Regions from separate parts of the Microbacterium sp. gxy059 genome, predicted to be linked through region 3. Evidence: riboswitches for the same ligand, from Rfam matches in the RefSeq annotation. Region 3 holds a riboswitch; each other region holds the start of a gene.

What was found. A riboswitch is a leader RNA that binds a small molecule or an ion and turns the genes downstream of it on or off. The one in region 3 is predicted to bind thiamine pyrophosphate.
Region 1: another riboswitch for thiamine pyrophosphate. It lies ahead of thiD (bifunctional hydroxymethylpyrimidine kinase/phosphomethylpyrimidine kinase); the one in region 3 lies ahead of NHL53_RS00715 (ECF transporter S component).
Region 2: another riboswitch for thiamine pyrophosphate. It lies ahead of thiM (hydroxyethylthiazole kinase); the one in region 3 lies ahead of NHL53_RS00715 (ECF transporter S component).

What each region holds. Positions count from the first base shown of each region.
Region 1 covers NZ_JAMXWT010000027.1:20,168-26,837, reverse strand. The annotation lists gene NHL53_RS13195 (lytic transglycosylase domain-containing protein) at 1-442, opposite strand, end outside; gene NHL53_RS13190 (aldo/keto reductase) at 498-1,334, opposite strand; gene NHL53_RS13185 (DUF1697 domain-containing protein) at 1,632-2,174, opposite strand; TPP riboswitch at 2,221-2,313, shown strand; gene thiD (bifunctional hydroxymethylpyrimidine kinase/phosphomethylpyrimidine kinase) at 2,306-3,301, shown strand; gene NHL53_RS13175 (hypothetical protein) at 3,407-3,790, shown strand; gene NHL53_RS13170 (inorganic phosphate transporter) at 3,836-5,233, opposite strand; gene NHL53_RS13165 (ROK family protein) at 5,475-6,632, opposite strand.
Region 2 covers NZ_JAMXWT010000032.1:163-6,832, forward strand. The annotation lists gene NHL53_RS13895 (pseudouridine synthase) at 1-963, opposite strand, end outside; gene thiE (thiamine phosphate synthase) at 993-1,676, opposite strand; gene thiM (hydroxyethylthiazole kinase) at 1,673-2,533, opposite strand; TPP riboswitch at 2,521-2,615, opposite strand; tRNA gene NHL53_RS13910 (tRNA-Leu) at 2,652-2,725, opposite strand; gene NHL53_RS13915 (NAD(P)/FAD-dependent oxidoreductase) at 2,788-4,131, opposite strand; gene NHL53_RS13920 (S8 family serine peptidase) at 4,157-5,506, opposite strand; gene NHL53_RS13925 (DUF501 domain-containing protein) at 5,536-6,075, opposite strand; gene NHL53_RS13930 (FtsB family cell division protein) at 6,154-6,670, opposite strand, start outside.
Region 3 covers NZ_JAMXWT010000001.1:178,378-185,047, forward strand. The annotation lists gene NHL53_RS00705 (energy-coupling factor transporter transmembrane component T family protein) at 1-802, opposite strand, end outside; gene NHL53_RS00710 (ABC transporter ATP-binding protein) at 799-2,262, opposite strand; gene NHL53_RS00715 (ECF transporter S component) at 2,265-2,897, opposite strand; TPP riboswitch at 2,892-3,001, opposite strand; gene NHL53_RS00720 (hypothetical protein) at 3,131-5,233, shown strand; gene NHL53_RS00725 (hypothetical protein) at 5,444-5,638, shown strand; gene NHL53_RS00730 (PLDc N-terminal domain-containing protein) at 6,114-6,395, opposite strand.

The DNA of each region.
Region 1 (6,670 bases), on a different contig from region 3:
CGGGGATCCGCATCGTCTCGTTCTCGCCGTCGAGGGGGATGCCGCGGATCCCGGGGCGGGCGACTCCGTCGTCCTCGATGGATCCCCCCTGCAGCGTGCCGTGGTGGCTCTCGACCCAGCCGATGCCGGCGAGGGTGTTCCAGCCGACGTCGCACCCGAGCTCCTCGCGCGCGTAGGCGTCCGCGGCGACGTACGCCGCGAGGGCGCGCGGCGGGATCCCCGTGAGAGCGGCCGCCTGGTCGGCCCAGTCGCCCTCCGCCGGCTGCGGGTCGGGCGCGGGGGCGGCGACGGTGGGCGGGGGATCCGCGGGCGCGGCCTCGGCGGGCTCGGACCCGTCGGCCACGGTCAGCAGCGCGAGCACGCCGAGGAAGCCGATGGCGCCGACGCCGCCCAGCAGCGCGACGCCGCCGAGCGCGATGCCGACGGTGCGTCCGATTCCCACCCGATCGATCCTGCCCCACCTCGCGGGGCGAACGCCGGGAACGGGAGGGATCCGCTCAGAACTCCTCGTGCGTGTTCGGATCGCCGTCCCACAGGCGCCCGCGCTCGAGCTCGCTGATCGCGTCGACCTCGTCGCCCGCGAGCTCGAACCCGAACACGTCGGCGTTCTCGCGCTGGCGCACGGGGTCGGCGGACTTCGGGATGGGCGTGGATCCGATCTGCACGTGCCAGCGCAGGACGACCTGCGAGGGGGTGACGCCATGCCCCTCGGCGATGTCGTCGATGACGGGCTCGCCGAGCAGCTCGCTGCGGCGCGCGAGGGGGCTCCAGCTCTCGGTGCGGATGCCGTGCTCGGCATGGAAGGCGCGCAGCGCCGCCTGCGGGAAGTACGGATGCAGCTCGACCTGGTTGACCGCGGGGGTCACGCCCGTCTCCTCGATGAGGCGGGCGAGCATCTGCTCGGTGAAGTTCGAGACGCCGACCGAGCGCACGACCCCCTCGTCGCGCAGGGCGAGCATGCCGCGGAACGTGTCGACGTACTTGTCGACCCGCGGGTTCGGCCAGTGGATGAGGAGCAGGTCGATGCGCCCGAGCCCGAGGGTCTCGTCGGAGGCGCGCCCCGAGGCGATCGCCTCGTCGTAGCCGTGGTGCCGCCCTGGCACCTTCGTCGTGACGATGATCTCGTCTCGGTCGATGCCCGACTGCCGCACGGCCTCGCCGACCTCGCGCTCGTTGCCGTAGTTCACGGCCGTGTCGAGAAGGCGGTAGCCGCCGTCGATGCCGGCGCGGATCGAGGCGATGCCCTCGTCGCCGGTGAGCTTGTACGTGCCGAGGCCGAGCTCGGCGAAGGGGCGCGAGTCGTTCAGCGCGATCTGCGGGATCCGGATGGTCACCGTCGACGTCCTCTCTCGTGGGGCTGTTCCCCGAACCCTATCGACACCGGGCTCCGCCCCGCGAGGGCGGATCCCTTCCCGGGGCGCCCGTCTCGTGTCGCGTGTCGCGTGTCTCGCGCCGCGTGCCTCGTGCCGTCTCGCTCGCGAGTGGCGCAGGAATTCGCGAACGGCGCAGGAATCAGGCCGAATATCTGCGCCGCTCGCGAGGATCTGCGCCGCTCGCGAGCCGGGCGGGCGGGAATCCAGGCCAGCCGGGAGGGCAGAAGGCCGGGCGAACCGGCAGGCGGGACGGGGGCCTCACCCCTCGTCGAGCATCGCGAGCAGCCGGGTGGTGGTGCGCCAGTTGCGGATCGTCATCGACCGGTACGACGGCAGCTGCGTGATGCGCGAGATGCGGCTCTTCGACGCGAGGGCGGCGAGGCGCGAGGCGTAGATGACCCCGTCGCCGACGGCGATCTCGTCGACGCCCTCGCGCGGCTCGGGGAACTCCGCGTGGACCTCGGCGGCCGAGACGGGGTGCTTGAGGAAGATCACGTCGCTGCGGCGCTCGGGGTCGCCGTGCGAGGCGGGCGCGGCGTCGACGATCGCCGCCAGCTCGTCGCGCGAGCGGGTCACGACGACGAGGGGCAGGCCGAGCCGCTCCTCGAGCACGCCCTCCACGCGCGTCTCGAGGGCGGATCCGCCGGGGCCGTCATGGGAGAACACGACGTTCCCGCTCTGGATGTAGGTGCGCGCGTCGGCGTATCCCGCGTCGTGGAACGCCGCGGCGAGGTCGGGCATGCGGATGAGGTTCTTCCCGCCCACGTTGATGCCGCGGAGCAGGGCGACGGATCCGGTCATCCTCCGAGCGTACGGATCGCGCCCGGCGCCCGATAGAGTGTGCGGCGTACGTGACACGGGGTGCCCCGCCGGGGCTGAGAACACACCCGTCGAACCTGATCTAGCTCGAACTAGCGAAGGGATGTCGCTCGATGCGCACGCCTGAAGAATCCGTCCGCCCCGCGCCCCGCGTGCTCAGCATCGCCGGGTCCGACCCGTCGGGCGGCGCCGGGATCCATGCCGACCTGAAGAGCATCGCCGCGAACGGCGGCTACGGGATGGCCGCGATCACCGCGCTCACGGCCCAGAGCACGCGCGGCGTGCGCGCCGTGCACGTGCCTCCCGTCGACGTGCTCGTCGCCCAGCTCGACGCGCTGAGCGACGACATCGAGATCGACGCCGTGAAGATCGGCATGCTCGCGAACGCGGAGGTGACCCGCGCCGTCGACGCGTGGCTCGCCCGCGCCGGTGCGCCCGTCGTGGTCGTGGATCCCGTGATGGTCGCGACGAGCGGCGACCGGCTGCTCGACGACGACGCCGTGTCGGCGCTGCGCGACCTGCTGCGCCGCGCGGACGTGGTGACGCCGAACATCCCCGAGCTCGCCGTGCTCGTGTCCGAGCCCGAGGCCGACACGTGGGACGCCGTGCTCGCGCAGGCGGGCCGCGCGGCGCGGGAGTTCGGCGTCGACGTCGTGGCGAAGGGCGGGCACCTCGCGGGCGCCGACGCCCCCGACGCGCTCGTGACCGCCGCGGGCGAGGTGCGCGAGTTCCCCGGCGCGCGCATCGCGACGACGAACACGCACGGCACGGGGTGCTCCTTCTCCTCGGCGATCGCGACGCGGATCGCGGGCGGCGCCGACCGGGCGGGCGCCGTCGGCGAGGCGAAGCGCTGGCTGGCCGAGAGCATCCGCCACGGCGCCGCGCTGCGGGTGGGCGGCGGCAGCGGCCCCGTCAGCCACTTCGCGGGGCTGTGGGCCCGCGGCGGCCTCGAGACGGCTCCGACGCCCGAGGAGGCGGCCGCCGACTGGTGGGCCGCGTCGTCGGAGGCGCGGGAGGCGATCGACGCGCTGCCGTTCGTGCGCGGCCTCGGCGACGGATCCCTCGACCGCGACGCCTTCGTCTGGTACCTCGCGCAGGACGCCCTCTAACAGCGCGACTACTCGCGGGCGCTCGCGCAGGCGAGCCGCCTCGCCCCCACGCAGGAGGAGCAGGCGTTCTGGGCGCAGGGCGCGCACAGCTCGGTCGCCACGGAGATCCTGCTGCACGAGAGCTGGATCCCGAGCGACGCGCCCGCGGCGCCGAGCCGCACGACCGAGGCCTATCTCGCGCACCTCGAGGCGGCGGGCGCGCGCGGCGACTACGCGCAGCTCGTGGCGGCGGTGCTGCCCTGCTACTGGATCTACCAGGTCGTCGGCGAGCGTCTGCACGCGCTCTCCCACGACGAGCATCCGTACCGGTCGTGGCTCGACACCTACGCCGACGACGCGTTCGCGGAGGCGACCAGGCGCGCGATCGACATCGCCTCGCGCACGGCGGCCGCGGCCGACGCGGCGACCCGCGAGCGGATGCGACGGGCGTTCGTCGCCTCCTCATGGCACGAGCACGCCTTCTTCGCCGCGCCCCTGCGCGACCGGTGAGCGGAGCGGGGCGGGATCCCCGCGGCGGGCCCGCCCCTCTCGGCGTCAGAAGACGGCGCTGAGCACGAGGTAGCCGACCGCGCCGATGCCCGCGGAGACGGGCAGCGTGATGATCCACGCGAGGGCGATCGGCTTCATGAGCCCCCAGTTGGCGGCCCGGTTGACGAGCCCCACGCCGAGCACGGCGCCGATGAGGATGTGCGTGCTCGAGACGGGAAGGCCCAGCACGGAGGCGAGCATCACGACGCTGGCCGCCGCGAGCTCGGCGGCGAAGCCGGATGCGGGGTGGATCTCGGTGATGCGCTTGCCGACGGTCGTCACGACGCGACGCCCGATGAACCACAGTCCGGCGAGCAGCGCGATGCCGAAGGAGACGAGCACGGGCATCGGGACGACGGCCGCCGAGCTGACCGCGCTGGTGCGCAGCACGTCGAGGACCGCGGCGAAGGGCCCGACGGCGTTGGCGATGTCGTTCGCGCCGTGGCTGAAGGCGAAGGCGCAGGCGGTGAACACCTGCATCCAGGCGAAGAGCGTGAAGCTCGCCTTGGTGAACGAGCGCTTCTTGAGGGTCTTCGTGAGGGCGAAGGAGACCGCCCACACGATCGCGCCGAGCATGGCGAGCGCGAGCACGATGAGCACCACGCTGAACTCGAGGTGCAGGTTGCTGAGGCCCTTCACGAGCAGCATGCCGGCGAGGATGATCGATGCGCCGGCCGCGATGAACGGCACGTAGCGGCGCAGCGCGCGGTGGCCCGACTTGCCCTCGTCGTCGTGCGAGAGCACGAAGCGCTTGATGAACCAGAACAGCAGGAAGGCGCAGATCCCGCCGAGGGTCGGCGAGATGATCCACGACACCGCGATCTTGCCGATCTCGCCCCACTGCACCATGTCGGCGGCGCCGATGCCGGTCGCGATGCCCATGGCGACCGCGCCGCCGACGATGCCGCCGACGATCGAGTGGGTCGTGGAGACCGGCCACCCCATGCGCGTGGCGATGAAGAGCCAGGCGGCGGCGCCGAGGAGCGCCGACATCATGACGAACACGAAGTGTTCGGGGCTCTGCGAGACGACCGTCAGGTCGACGATGCCGCTGCGTACCGTCTCGGTGACCTCGCCGCCCGCGAGGATCGCGCCCGACACCTCGAAAACCGCGGCGACGAGGAGCGCCTGCTTCATCGTGAGCGTTCCGGATCCGACGCTCGTACCGAACGAGTTCGCCACGTCGTTGCCGCCGATGTTGAACGCCATGAACATGCCGAATGCGATCGCGGTGATCAGCAGGATCCGGTTGGTCTCGGGCGACACCCATCCGAGCGACCAGAACGCGAACCCGACGAGCGCGACGGCGAGGAGCAGGCCGAACGCGAGATGCCAGGTGCGATCCGACCCGGGTCCCTTGCTGCTCGCGGCCTTCAGGGGGTCGTTCTTCGCGTCGTTCGCCACCGCGTGCTGCTCCTGGGGGTCTGGCTGACGGCGCCGATCGACGCCCGGACGAGGACAGTCCCCGCGAGCGAACACGAGGTTGAGAGAAGGTTAACAACAGGTAGCCGAGCGCTGGGAGTACCCTGCCTGAACGTCGCCCGGCAGCCGCGGGATCCTGCGGGAGGACGCGCATCCGACGACGCGGGTCCCGCCTGCCCCCGCGCCCCGGATCCGTTCACCTGCGCGTCACCGGGGCGCCCCGTCAGCGCGGGAGGCCGTCGCGCGCGGGGTCGTCGAGGATCCGGGCGAAGGCCGCCTCGGCGGCGCCGATCAGCAGACGATCCTCGCCGAGAGCCGCGACGCGGATCTCCAGATCCTCCATGCTCGCCGCCATCGCGTCGGCGGCGACGGCCGCACGCAGGCCGGCGGGATCGCTCTGCAGGATCGTCGCGAGGAACCCGCCGAGGATGACGATGGAGGGGTTGAGCACGTTCACCGCGTTCGCGAGCGCGGTGGCGAGGATGCGGCGCTGGCGTCCGAGCTCGGCGGAGACGCCGTCGGGGTCGCGCGCGATGGCCGCGGCGAGCGCGGGCTCGTCGGCCGAGGGCAGTCCGACGGCGCGGAGGAGCCGGTCGCGGTCGACCTCGTCCTCCAGACGGCCGCCGCGGCGATCGTCGTCGGAGGCGATGCCCGGCCGGTTCTGCCCGAACTCGCCCGCGTAGCCGCCCGCGCCGCGCGCCGTGCACCCGCCGACGACGATGCCGCCGCCGATGCCGCTCGCGCCGCCGTTGAGGTAGACGATCGCGTCGTGGCCTCTGCCCGCGCCGTAGAGGTGCTCGGCCATCGCGCCGAGCGTCGCGTCGTTGTCGACCGCCGCCTCGAGCCCGGTCGCCTCGTGCGCGAGGCGCGCGAGGGGCGCGTCCCGCCACCTGAGATGCGGCGCCTCGCGCACGATGCCGTCCCGGGCGCGCACGAGTCCCGGCACCGCGAGGCCCACCCCGACGACGCGGTGCTCCCGCAGCTCGCTCGCCGCCCACGCGTCGATCCTCTCCGCGACGATCCGCGCCGTCTCCTCGGGGGCGAGCAGGTGATCGACCTCGATGCGCTCGCGCACCGCGATCCGGCGATCGAGCGCGACGGCGGCGAGGGTGAGGGCGTCGACCTCGGGGTGGACGGCGATCGCGACGACGCGCGGATCCACGGCGACGATCGGCGACGGCCTGCCCACGCGGCTGGTCGATCCGGCCCCGTGGTCGGTCACGAGCCCGAGCGATCGCAGCTCGCCGACGAGGTAGGCGATCGTCGAGCGGTTGAGCCCCGTCGCCTCGGTGAGGGCGGAGCGCGGCATCGGGCCCTCGCGGTGCACGAGCCGCAGGACGCGCGAGAGGTTGCGCTGCTTCACGCCGATGCTGTCCGCCACGCCCCCACTCTAGTATGTGGTCTGAAACAACTTATTGA
Region 2 (6,670 bases), on a different contig from region 3:
CAGCGGGTCGTCGAACGCGAGGCGCTCGGCGAGCAGCTGCAGCGTGTGCGAGAAGTCGTACGGATCCGGGTCGACGTCGCGGGGATAGACGGGATCCCCGAGCAGCGGCATCCCGAGTCCGCTCATGTGCACGCGCAGCTGGTGGGTGCGCCCCGTGTGCGGCACGAGGGAGAACTCGCCCGCCCACCCGCCGCCGTGCGGGAACGCGCGCAGCAGCCGGATCGAGGTGCGCGCGTTGGGCGTACCGGGGATCTCGCGCACGGGGCGCTCGCCGTCGATCTTGCGCAGCCGCGAGCGGCGTTCGCGCTCCTCGCCGTCCTCCAGCCCGAGGGGCAGGGCGTCGCCGGGCGACCAGCCCGCGGGCAGGTGCGCGAGGGCGCGGTACGTCTTCTCGATCTCCCGGCGCTGGAACAGCGTCTGGTAGGCGCCGCGGGTCTCGGGGCGCCGCGAGAGGGCGAGCAGCCCGCCCGTGACGCGGTCGAGTCGGTGGATCGCCACGATGTCGTCCTCACCGCGCGCCACGCGCATCCGCGTCACGACGCACTCGCGCACGAAGACCCCGTTGGGCGTGGAGGCGAGGAACGGGGGCTTGTCGACGACGAGGAGGTCGGCGTCCTCGTGGACGACGTCGATCTCGAAGGGGATCGCGTCCTCGTATGGGACGGGCTTGTGGAACACGTAGAAGCCGCCGGGGATGACGGCGTCGTCGAGGCGCACGCGTCGGCCCGTCTGGTCGGTCAGCTCTCCCCGACCCGTGAAGTACTCCGGGGCGAGCGGCTCCGCGCCGAACGCCTGCTCGCGCCCCATCGTCGTCGGGATGACGATGTCGGAGAGCCACTCCCGCACGGTCGCCGGGACGGGCAGGTCACGGGCCGCGTGGGTCTGGGAGCCGCCAGGCGCGCGCAGGCGCGCCGCCGTGATCCCGTCGCGGGGAGGGAGGATCCGTTTTCCGAAGCGCGCCACGAGCACCGGAGTCTAGCGTCCGGCGGGTGTCACTCCCCCGTGAACGCGGCGCGCATCCGCGCGGACGCCTCGCGCGGATCCTCCGCGAGGCAGATGGCGGAGACGGCGCACACGCCGACGACGCCCGTTCCCCGGAGCTCAGCGGCCCGCGCGGCGTCGATGCCGCCGATCGCGACGCCGGGCAGCCCCGCCTCGGCCGCGAGGAGCGCGATGCGCTCCGGCCCGATCCCGGAGGGCGCGTCGGCCTTCGTCGCGGTGTCGTAGGCGGGGCCGATGCCGACGAGATCGACGGCGCCGCTCTCGCGGGCGGCCCGCAGCTCGCCGGACGTCGCGACAGACAGCCCGATGAGCGGCGCGGGGCCGAGCAGGTCTCTCACCTCGGCGGGCGGCGCGTCGGACTGCCCGATGTGCACGTGCACGGCGCGGCCGTCGCGACCGAGGTCGCGCGCGACCCGCACGCGGTCGTTGACGAACACCGGCACCTCTCGGGCGATGCCCTCGGCGCGGCGCACCCGGGCGATCGCGTCGAGGACGTCCTCGACCAGCACGCGGAACGCCGCGTCGGTCGCGGTCTTGTCCCGCACCTGCACGACGCCCGCGCCGCCCGCCACCGCGAGGGCCGCGGTCTCCGCGACCGTCCTCCCCGCGCGGGCGCACTGGGCCGTGTCGGTGACGAGGTACAGGGAGAAGTCGTACGGGGCGAGACGGCTCATGACCGCTCCTCGCTCCGCACCTCGGCCGTCACGGTGACGGCGGCGATCTCCTCCGGCGCGAGAGCGTGCAGGGCGTCGACGAACGCGACCGCGAAACTGCCGGGGCCCTGCGCGCTCTCCGCCGCTCGCGCGCCTGCGGCGGCGAAGTGCGCGTGCGCCGCGGCGACCGCCCAGAGAGCCGCGTCCGGGTCGGTGCGATCCGCGGCGCCGAGATAGGCCGCGGCGACCGCGCCGAGCGAGCAGCCCGTCCCGATGACGAGGGGCATGAGGTCGCTGCCGCCCCCGACGCGCACGACGTCGGCGCCGCCCTCGGCGCGCGTCCGCACGATCGCGTCGACCGGCCCCGAGACGGCGATGACGGATCCCGGGACGCCGGTTCCGGAGGCGAGCGCGCGCGACAGTTCGACGGCCGCGGGGAGCACCGCGTCGACCTCGTCGGTCGCGTCCACGCCCCGCCCGCCGGCGCCGTGCCCGGCGAGCGCCGCGATCTCGGAGGCGTTGCCGCGCACCGCCGTCGGGCGCTGGGCGGCCGCGGCGCGGATCCGCGTGGTGCGGTAGTCGACGCCGCCCACGCTGACGGGGTCGAGCACCCACGGCGTGCCGAGGGCGTTCGCCTCGGCGATCGCCGCGTCGGCGGCGAGGAGCTGATGGCTGGTCGCCGTGCCGAAGTTCACGAGGATGCCGTTCGCGATGCGCGCGAACTGCGCCGCGTCGGCCTCGTGGTCGAGCATCGCGGGCGAGGCGCCGCACGCGAGCAGCGCGTTGGCCGTCACCTGCTGCACGACGGTGTTGGTGATGCACTGCACGAGAGGAGCGGCCGCCCGCACCCTCTCGACGGCGTGCGCGATCTGCTGCATGACATTCCCTCCGCTGGAGCTACCCGGATCAGGTTCGACGGGTGTGATCTCAGCCGCGGTCGCGGCACCCCGTGTCAACGCAGATCAACCTACCGCATCGCGGGAGGGCGGCGGACGGTGCCCCCGGTGGGATTCGAACCCACACTGCGCCGAGTTTAAGTCGGCTGCCTCTGCCGGTTGGGCTACGGGGGCGGATGGCCGAAGCGCCCCTCCCGCGCATCGCGGGCAGGGGCGCTTCGGAGGACATCAGAGCGTCACTTCTCGTCGGTCTTCGGCTTGGGGCGCGAGGCGAACGCCTCGAAGAACGCGCGGGGATCCTGTGTGGCCTTCAGCTGCACCTGGTCGCGGCCCAGGAAGAAGTTGTGCCACCAGCCCCACAGGACGCGCCACTTGCGCTCCCACGTGGGCATCGCGAGGCCGTGGTAGCCGCGGTGCGCGCACCAGGCGAGGAAGCCCGTGAGGGCGATCTTGCCCGACTGGAAGGCGCCCTGGTAGAGGCCGAGACCCGCGACCGCGCCGAGGTTCTTGTGCACGTAGTCGACCGGCTGCTCTCCGCGCAGCGTGGCGACGACGTTCTTCGCGAGGCGCTTCGCCTGGCGCACCGCGTGCTGCGCGTTGGGCACGCACATGCCGCCCACGCCGCCGCCCGTGAGGTCGGGAACGGCCGCCACGTCGCCCGCGGCCCATGCGCCCTCGATCACGGCGCCGCTCTCGTCGACGACGCGCAGGTCGGCCTGCGTCGAGATCCGCCCGCGGGCCTCCCGCGGCAGGTCGCTGCCGTTCACGACCTGCGGGTTCGCCATGACGCCCGCGGTCCAGATGATGAGGTCGCTCGGGTACTCCTCGCCCGTGTTCGTCTTCACCACGCCGTCGGTCGCGTCGGCCACCTGCGTGTCGAGGTGCACGTACGCGCCGCGCCGAGCGAGGTCCTTGAGGACCTTCTCGCTCGTCTCGAGCGAGACCTCGGGCATGATGCGCCCCATCGCCTCGATGAGGTGGAACTGCGTCTCCTCGAAGGTGATCTCGGGGAACTTCTCGAGCAGGGCCGAGGCGGCCGAGCGCAGCTCCGCGAGCGTCTCGATGCCGGCGAATCCGCCGCCCACGACGACCGTCGTCAGGAGGCGCCGGCGCACCGGGCTCTCCTTCGGGAGCGCGGCCGCCTTCTCGAAGTTCGACACGAGCTGGTCGCGCACCGCGACGGCCTCCTCGATCGACTTCATGCCGATCGCGTGGTCGGCGATGCCCGGGATCGGGAAGGTGCGCGAGACGGACCCGGCGGTCACGACGATCTGGTCGTACTCGAGCTCCCAGCTCTCGCCGTGCTCGGGCGCGATCGTCGCCGTCCTGTTCGCGTGGTCGATGCTCGCGACCTTCGCGTTGATGACCTTCGTCTTCTTGAGGTGACGACGGTGCGAGACGACCGCGTGGCGGGGCTCGATGGCGCCGGCCGCGACCTCGGGAAGGAACGGCAGGTACGACATGTACGGGAGCGGGTCGACGACGATGACCTCTGCCTCCCCGGCTCGCAGGTGCTTCTCGAGCTTCCACGCGGTGTAGAAACCCGCGTATCCACCGCCGACGATGAGGATCTTGGGCACGGAAACTAATCTCCTTGGAATTTGTTCAGGAGCCCGTCCGCGCGTGCTGCGCGCGAACCGAGCGGATGCGCCGGGACACAGCGACGACGCCGAGCACGATCAGGATACCAGCGACGCTCAGGGCGACGAGCGGGAGGGTGACCTCGCGCAGGCTGTCGGACGACGGGACGAGGGGGCTGCCCGCCTCGGCGGGCGGGTCGGGCGGCGGGAGCGCCGGGATCTCCACGGGCTCCGGGGCGGGGGCGGGCTCCGCGTCGTTCGAGATCTCCCCGCTGCGGTTCAGCGTGATCCACTGGCGCAGCTCCTGGGCGGGGTTCTTGTCGACCGCCTCGACGTCGGCCTCCACCGCGGCCTGCGCGTCGACGAGGCCGAACCCGTAGAGCGGATCCCGCCCGTCGTACTCGCGCGGGGGCGGCGAGGCGGTCTGCAGGATCCGGTTGATCACGTTGCCGGCGTCGAGGTCGGGGTGCGCGGACCTCACCAGCGCCGCGATGCCCGAGACGATGGGGGCCGCGCCGCTCGTGCCGTTCCACTCGTTCACCTGCCCGGACGGGCTGATCCCGCGCAGGTGCTCGCTCGGGGCCGTCACGCCGATCGTGACGCCCTGGGTCGACGCCCCCTGGCTCGCGCGCCCCTCGCGGTCGACGCCGCCCACGACGAGCACCCCGGGCATCGTGGCGGGCGCGCCGACGATGTTCGTGCCGCTGTCCCGGTTCCCGGCGGCCGCGATCACGACGACGTCGTGCTCCATCGCGTAGAGGAACGCCTCATCCCAGCTCTCGCCCCAGGTCGGCTGGTTGATCGTGAAGGAGAGGTTGATGACGTCGGCGCCGTTGTCGACGGCCCAGTGGATCGCGTCGGCGACCTGATCGGAGAACGGCACCTCGCTGACGGATCCGAAGCCGAGGGAGATCGCGAGCACCTCCGCCTCGGGCGCGACGCCGATCATCCCGGCGTCGTCGGGCAGGCCGCGGGAGGCCGCCACCGATGCCACGTAGGTGCCGTGGCTGCGGGTGAGCGCGTTGTCGCCGAGGGGCATGCGCCCCTCCGGATCGCCGACGCCGGACATGTCGGCTCCGCCGACGACCGCGTCATCGAGCTCCGGGATGTCGGAGGCGACGCCGCTGTCGATGACGGCGATCCGCACGCCCTCGCCGCGGGTCGTCTCCCACGCGTCCGCGATGCCGTACTCCTCGAGCCAGTACTCCCGCGCGCGCTCCGGATCCTCCTCGTCCTCCTCCTCGTCGTCCGGGGACGGAGAGGGAGACGGGGTCGGAGACGGCGTCGAGGCCGGGGCCTGCTGCTCGACGTCCGCCTGCGCCGAGGCGGAGGCGGGGAGCGCGATCACGCACGCCAGCGCGAGGGCGATCAGCATCGCCCCCGGCCGCCGACGTACGACGGCCCTCACCCCGCGTCGTCCTCGGCGGCGAGCGCCGCGCCCGGGTTCTCGCACGCGCAGCGCTCGGGCGACCAGGACGACCTCTCCAGCGCCAGATCCCCGATGGGGTTCACGCCCGGCCCCGCCGCGAGGGCGTGGCCAGCGAGGGCGTGGAGGCACTTGACGCGGGTCGGCATGCCGCCCGAGGAGATGCCGGCGACCTCGGGCACGTCGCCGTACTGGGCGCGGTCGGCGAGGAACGCCTCGTGCGCGCGGGCGTAGGACGCGGCGACCTCGTCGTCCGAGGCCAGGAGCTCCGTGAACTCGACCATGACCTGCCCCGCCTCGAGCCGCGACATCTCCGCGGTGGCGGCGGGATGGGTGAGGTAGTAGAAGGTGGGGAACGGCGTGCCGGAGGGCAGGCGCGGAGCGGTGGCGACGACGGTGGGGTTCCCGCACGCGCAACGGGCGGCGATGCCGACGACGCCGCGGGCCTCGCGGCCGAGCTGCTCGCTGACGACGCGGATCTCGGCGGGGCGCACGGGAGGGAACGGCGGAGTGGTCATCACCTCACGAGCGTACCGGCGGAGCCGTCGCGAGTCCGGTCGCGCGTGGCGCGTTCCCCGCGAATGCGCGGGAAACCGTTACCCGGGGGTCTCGGTGGGCTCGGGGTCCGGGGCGAAGACGCCGCCGTCCGCTGGCTCCTCGGGGACCGCCTGCTGCGCGAGGCCGGCGTTCGCGACCGACCGCAGGAGGAACCCTGTCCAGTCGCTGCGCTTCTCCTCCACCTCGGCGCTCACGGGAGCGGGATCCTCGGGATCCTCGCTGTGGTCGAGATCGTCGTCGATGAGGTAGACGACCTCGCCCGGCATCATGTAGTAGAGCCGCTCGCGGGCCTGGCTGGTGATGTAGGCGGGGTCGCGCCACCGCTCCTTCTCGCGCTGCAGCTCGGCGATCTCGTCCTTCGTCACCTGCACCGAGTGCTCGGCGGCGCGGATCTGCTGACGGAGCTCGAGGTATCCGCCCACGCTCGGCACGAGCACGAGCACGGCCATCACGACCAGCGCGAGCATGATGACCGCGAACCAGGACAGCCGGATGCTGCCGAGCCAGTCGCGCGGGTCGACCGTCGCGGATCCTCCGCGCGAGGCGCGCCCGCTC
Region 3 (6,670 bases):
TCGAGGATCCCCACACGAACCGGAACGTGCCGAGGGCGACGGCCGCCGCGAGCGCCAGCGCCATGATCGCGAGGCCGCCCGCGAGGGCGACGGCGTCGCGGGAGGACAGCCGGGACGGGCGCGCCCAGGTGCGGGGGATGTCGGAGCCGAACCCGCGGGCCTCCATCGCCATCGCGAGCTTCGTCCCGCGCCGCACGGCGAACACGAGCAGCACGAACGCCATCGAGAAGAAGCGTCGGATCGCGCCGCGGTCCCCGACGCCGCGCGCGCGGCGGGCGAGCGCCATCGTGCGCCAGTCGTCGAGGAACAGCCCCAGCATGCGGGTGCCCGCGACGACGCCCAGCACGAACCGGCTGGGCAGCCTCGCTACCTGCGCGAGCGCGTCGCCGAGCTCGGTGGGGTCGGTGCGTCCGAACAGGAGGATCGTGGGCAGGCCGAGGGCCAGCACCCGCACCCCGACGGCGATCGCGAGCGACACGGAGTCCTCGCTGATCGTCGCGAAGCCGAAGGTCGCGTAGATGCGGCCGGCGGGCTCGGCGTAGAGCAGCATGCTGATGCCGGCGATGGGGGCGAAGAGCGCCAGCAGCGCGAGGCGGCGCAGCACCGTGCAGAGCGCGAGCCCCGTGAGGGGGAGGCACAGCAGCTCGAGGCCGATCGCGACGAGGCCGCTCGTCACGTCGATCGAGGCGAACAGCGGCACCGAGAGCAGCAGGGCGAGCGCGACCTTCGTGACGGGGTTCACGCCGTCGAGCCACACTCGCGGCGCGGCGACCCGCTGCGCGGGGACGGTGTCGGTCGTCATCGGCCGCTCCTCTCGCTCAGCGCGATGCGGTGCCCGCCGAGGTGCCTGAGCACTCCCGCGTCGTGGGTGACGGCGACGACGGATCCGCCGCGCGCGATCTCCTCCTGCATGAGGGCGACGACCTCGATCCAGCCCCGGCGGTCCTGCCCGAACGTGGGCTCGTCGAGCACGATGACGCGCGGCGACGCCGCGAGCACCGTCGCGACGGACAGGCGGCGCTTCTGCCCGCCCGACAGGGTGAAGGGGTTCGCCTCGGCGAGGTGATCGAGGTGCAGGCGCTCGAGGAGACCGTCGACGACCTCCGCGATGCGCGGCGCGGGCCAGCCGAGCGCTCGGGGGCCGATCGCGAGCTCCTCGCGCAGCGTGCGGGCGAGGAACTGGTGCTCCGGCTCCTGGAAGACCGTGCCGATGCGGGTGAGGAGCTCGCGCGACGTCCACTTCGCGGGCCTCCTGCCCGACCGTCCGGCGAGGTCGGGCGCCGAGACGACCTCCCCCTCGAGCTCGGGGATCAGGCCCGCGAGGGTCAGCGCGAGCGTCGACTTCCCGGCGCCGTTGGGCCCCGTGATCGTCGTCGCGGCGCCCGAGGGGATCCGCACCTCCAGACCCGTCTGCACAGGCGTGCGCCCGTCGCGCGACACGGCGAGGCCGCGGGCGGCCAGCACCGGGTCGTCCCCCGGCGAGGCGAGTGGCAGCGCGGGCAGCTCGATCTCGCGACCCGGCACCCACACGCCCGCCGCGGCGAGCGCGTCGCCGTGCCGCGCGAACACCTCGTCGGGCGGGCCGTCGGCGAGGAGTCCCCCGTCGGCCGCGAGCACGATGACGCGGGTCATGAGGTCGGCCCAGATCTCGGTGCGGTGCTCGACGACGACGAGGGTGGATCCGGTGCCGTCGACGATCCGCTCGACGCTCGCGCGCACCTCCGCGACGCCCTCGGGGTCGAGGTTCGCCGTCGGCTCGTCGAGCAGCAGCAGGCCGGGGCGCATCGCGAGCACCCCCGCGAGGGCCAGCCGCTGCTTCTGCCCGCCCGAGAGGGCCTTCGTGGCGCGGTCCGTCGGCACGTCGAGGCCGACGGCCTCCATCGCCTCCGCGACGCGGGCCGGGATCTCCGCGGCGGGAACGCCGAGGTTCTCGCACCCGAACGCGATGTCGTCGCCGACCTTCGACAGCACGAGGCCGGCATCCGGATCCTGCAGCACGAGTCCCGTGCGGCCGCGGCGCGTCTCGGGCGGCTCGCCGTCGACGAGGAGCGCTCCCGTGCGCTCCCCCTCGTCGGCGTCGCCCAGCACACCGGCGAGCCCCGCCATGAGCGTCGACTTGCCGGCGCCGGACGCGCCGAGCAGGAGCACGCGCTCGCCCGGCGCGATCTCGAACGTCACGTCGCGCGTCGCCGGGAGCCGGCGGCCCGCGTAGCGCCATCCCCAGCCCGCCGCGGAGACGCGAGCGGGTCCTGTGCCCGGCATCCTCAGACCTCGCGCGCGACTTCCCGGCCCGCGGCGAAGCGGCTGAGCGCGCCCGTCGCGGCGAGGGCGCGCACGAGCAGCCAGCCCACGAGGCCCGCCAGCAGAGCGCCCGACACGATGAGGGATCCGAGGTAGATGACGTTGAACTCGACGGTCTTCAGGATGTTGGGCGTGCTGCCGTAGAACAGCTCGAACGTCCATGCGGCGATGCCCGCGCCGACGCCCGCGAGCATCGCGGTGGGAAGGCCGAACCTGCGGTAGAGGAACGCGGCGAGCACGATCTCGGCCCCGAGCCCCTGGACGATGCCCGACAGGATCGTCGAGACGCCCCAGACGTTGCCGATCAGCGCCGAGACGGTCGCCGCGACGACCTCGACGAGGAGCGCCGCGCCTGGCTTGCGGATGATGAGCCCGCCCACGACGCCGCCCAGCAGCCAGATGCCGACGGCGATGCCGCCGAGCCCCGGCGTCAGGGCGTCCGCGGCGCCGAACCAGGCGCCGCCGACCGTGTTCCAGCCCCAGAACACGAGGCCGATCGCGACGCCCAGCACCGCGGCGACGACGATGTCGATGACCCGCCAGCGGGCGGTCGTGGTGCGTGCGGTCTTCTCAGACGAGGACACGGGTGCAGACATTGCTGTTCTCCTTCCTGCGCCGGCATGATCCGGATCAGGTTCGACGGTCGGCGCGCGGCTCGCGCCCTCTCAGCCCGGCTTCTCGGACTCCCGTGGGGTGGTGTGCGTCTCGGAGTATAGCCCGCCCCCTCCCGCCGCGGGCAAGCCGCCGGGAGGCGCGATGTCATCGGATCGTGAGCGGCGCGGGGCCGCTCCGTCGCCGCTTCCCGAGCCGGATCGAGTAACGTGACCGCGTGAGCACTGACGACGGATTCGACGCGCGCGACGAGGTCTCCCCGCGCGGCGCCGGCGCGGATCGCGCGGGCGGCGACGCCGACGCGACGGATCCCGACGCGCCCGACACCGATTCCGTCTCCGCGCTCGGCCGGATGTTCGACCCGCCTCCCTCCACGACGACGGGGTCCGTTCCGACCATCACCGGGCTGTTCGACGTCATCTCCGACGACGAAGACGAGGATGAGGACGACGACGAGGATCGGGACGACGACGCCGGCGAGGACGCCTCGGACGACGACGCGTATCCCGCGCAGCCCGAGACGGATTCGATCCGCCTCATCGGCGAGATGTTCGGCGGGTTCCGGCGGCGCGACCGCCGCCGCGACGGCGGCCTGGAGCAGATGCTCGGATCCGCCACGCAGTCGCTGCCCGTGATCGCCGACGGACGCGTGCTCGCGACCGGGGGGATCCCCGCGGTCCCGCCAGCGGGCTCCGTCGCCGCGGAGCAGCTGGCCGAGGCCCCGCAGGAGCCCCTCTCTCCGGAGGCGCAGACGCCCGACGACGGCGCCGAGCCCGCGACGCACGCGGGCGCCATCCCGATCATCGTGCCGGAGGAGCAGCCCGCCGCCGCGACGGCGCCCTCCCCCGATGCCGCACCGGCCGAGCCCGCTCCGCCGGCTCCCGGCGCCGCGTCGCCCGCCGAGCCCGCGCCGGGCGCCTCGACGCCCGGCGCCCCCACCGTGCGCACGGCCTATGTTCCGCAGGACGCGGACGACCAGACGCAGCAGGCTCTCGCGTGGCTCACCGCCGAGAGCGTGGGAACGGGACAGGTGCCGATCGTGGGCGGATCCGAGGAGCCCCTCCCGTCGCGCCGCGGCCGCGTGGTCGGCGCGATCGTCGCGCCGATCCTCACGGCGATCATCCTCGCCGTCGCCTACGTCGTGACCTTCGCCGTCTGGCCTCTCAGCTCGATCACCCCGAGCCTGCAGGCCGCGCAGGTCGAAGCGCCGACTGCCGCGCCCGCGCAGATGCCCTGGCCCGAGCTGGGGTCCGCGGCGCTGTCGATCGAGGGCACCGGCGAGGTGCTGAGCTCGGCGACCGCCGAGAACCCCGAGCAGCAGGTGCCGCTCGCGAGCCTCACGAAGGTGATCTCGGTCATGGTGATCCTCGATCGCCTGCCGCTCGAGCCCGGCGAGCAGGGCCCCGAGATCGGCTTCGGGTTCGCCGACCAGAACGAGTACTGGGCGTACACGTACCGCAACGAGTCGGCGCTCGAGGTGCCGGTCGACGGCACCCTCACCGAGTACCAGCTGCTCGAGGGCATCCTCCTCGGATCCGCGGGCAACTACCTCAACAAGCTCATCGACTACGCGTGGGACTACGACCGCGACGCGTTCGTGCTCGAGGCCCTCGGCTGGCTCGAGGAGAACGGGATCGACGGCATCTCGCTCGTCGAGCCGACCGGCATCCGGCCCGACAACGTCGGCACCCCGAGCGCGATCCTGCGCGTCGCCGAGGTCGCGATGCAGCACCCGGTCGTCGCGGAGATCGTCGCGAAGGACGAGGTGGAGCTGCCCGGCGCGGGGATCGTCGAGAACTCCAACCCGCTCAGCGGCGAGGAGGGCATCGTCGGCCTCAAGACCGGCGCGATCTGGCCCGTTCCCAACATCTGGAACCTGCTCACGGTGAAGCAGGTCGCCCTCGGCGACGGCGACCCCACGCGCGTGTACGCGGCCGTCCTGGGCCAGGACAGCGAGGATGCCCGGGCGGACGTCTCCCGACAGCTGCTCGACGCGGCGACGCAGGCGCTGCAGCCGGTCGAGGTGCTGCCGGCGGGAACGGTCGTCGCGACGGCGACGACGCCCTGGGGCGCGTCGACCGACATCGTGACCTCGGAGGCCGTGTCGCTGACGCTCTGGAACGGCGAGGGCAGCGAGCTCGAGACCGACTACGGCATCGACGTCGAGGCGCTGCGCGGCGCCGACGCCGGCACGCTCACGGTGACGGGCGCGATGGACAGCGCCACGGTGCCGCTCGAGACGTCCGACACCCTGGAGCGCCCGAGCCTCCAGTGGCGCCTCACCCACCCCCTCGACCTGCTGGGGATCACGGGGAGCTGACGCGGATCCGCGCGCTCCAGGTATGCGAAATGGCGGGATCCGGGGCTCCTGGCAGTGCATCTCTGCGACCCGGGCGGACCCGCCGGTCTCCGAGTATGCGAACCGGCGGGATCCGGGGCTCCTGGCAGTGCATCTCTGCGACCCGGGCACCGCGCTGCGCGTTCGGGTATGCGAAACGGCGGCGGGTGCGATGACGCAGGGCGGGATCCGGTGCGCGACCTCCTGATCGTCGCGGCGTTCGCGATCGTCGCGGGCGCCGGCGGGATCCTGCTGATCCGCCGCCGACCGAAGAGCGCGGATCCGATGTCGTCGAGCACCGCCGCGATCACGGTCGGCGTCATCCTCGTGGTCTGCGCCGTGGCCGGGCTCGTCGCGCAGGCGGGCATCGCGTTCTTCGGGTGGTGAGGGCGGGGCCGCCCGGTCCGAGGGCGCAAGACGGCGCGCCCCGGGCCACCCGGCGTGCGCTTCTGCGACCTGAGCGGAAGCTGCCTGGCCCGAGGATGCGAAACGGCGCGATCCGAGCCCTCTCGACGTGCTTCTCCGCGACTCGGGCGGATCCGCCCCGCCCCGCGTCGGCGAAACAATCGGATCCGGGGCCGCCCAGGGTGCGCTTCTGCGGCCCGGACGCTCTGCCGCACGCCCGAGGACGCGAGACGGCGCGACCCGGGGCCTCCCCCACGTGCTGGTCCACGCCCCGAACGCCACGCCGCCCCTCCGAGGAGGCGGGACGGCGCGATCCGCGCCGTCTCACCGTGCGCTTCTGCGACCTGAGACGAGCCTCTCGTCGGCGGCCGAGGGGCACGTCATCGCGTCCGCGTCCTCCGCGACGAACGGCCGGAGCGTGACCAGCGAGCCCGACAGGGTGGGCTTGCGCGTCCCATCACGACGCGTCATCGGCGGGCTCCTCGTCCGGGTGAGAGGCGGATCCGCTGCGCGTCCGCTCGTCGCGTCGCGCTGCCCGTGCGCCGGCGGACACCGCGAACCAGGCCAGCGATCCGACGACCGGCACGAGGAGGACCAGCAGCGTCCAGGCGATCGTCGCCACCGCGTCGAGCCGGGAGCGGATCACCGACACGAGCGCCCAGATCGCCAGCGCGACCACGAACACTACGGCGACCGACGCCACCATGTCGTAAGCGGACGGGATCAAGGGATTCGCCACGTCGTGCTCCTGTTCTCCGGGTCGTGGGCCGCGTCCGTCACCGAGCGAGACCACAACGATCTCATCCCTCGAACCGACAGACGAGGATGGCCACGAGGCAGGCGACCGCCAGCACGGCGAGCACCGGAAGGAGGCTCGCAGACGGATCCTGCACGGGAGCCCGCCACATTCCCACCGGAAGCGAGACACGCACCCCGCCACGCGCACCGTGTCTCACGAAACGCGGGAAAGAACGCCGCATTCCCGCCAGATGCGAGGCACGCACCGCCCACCCC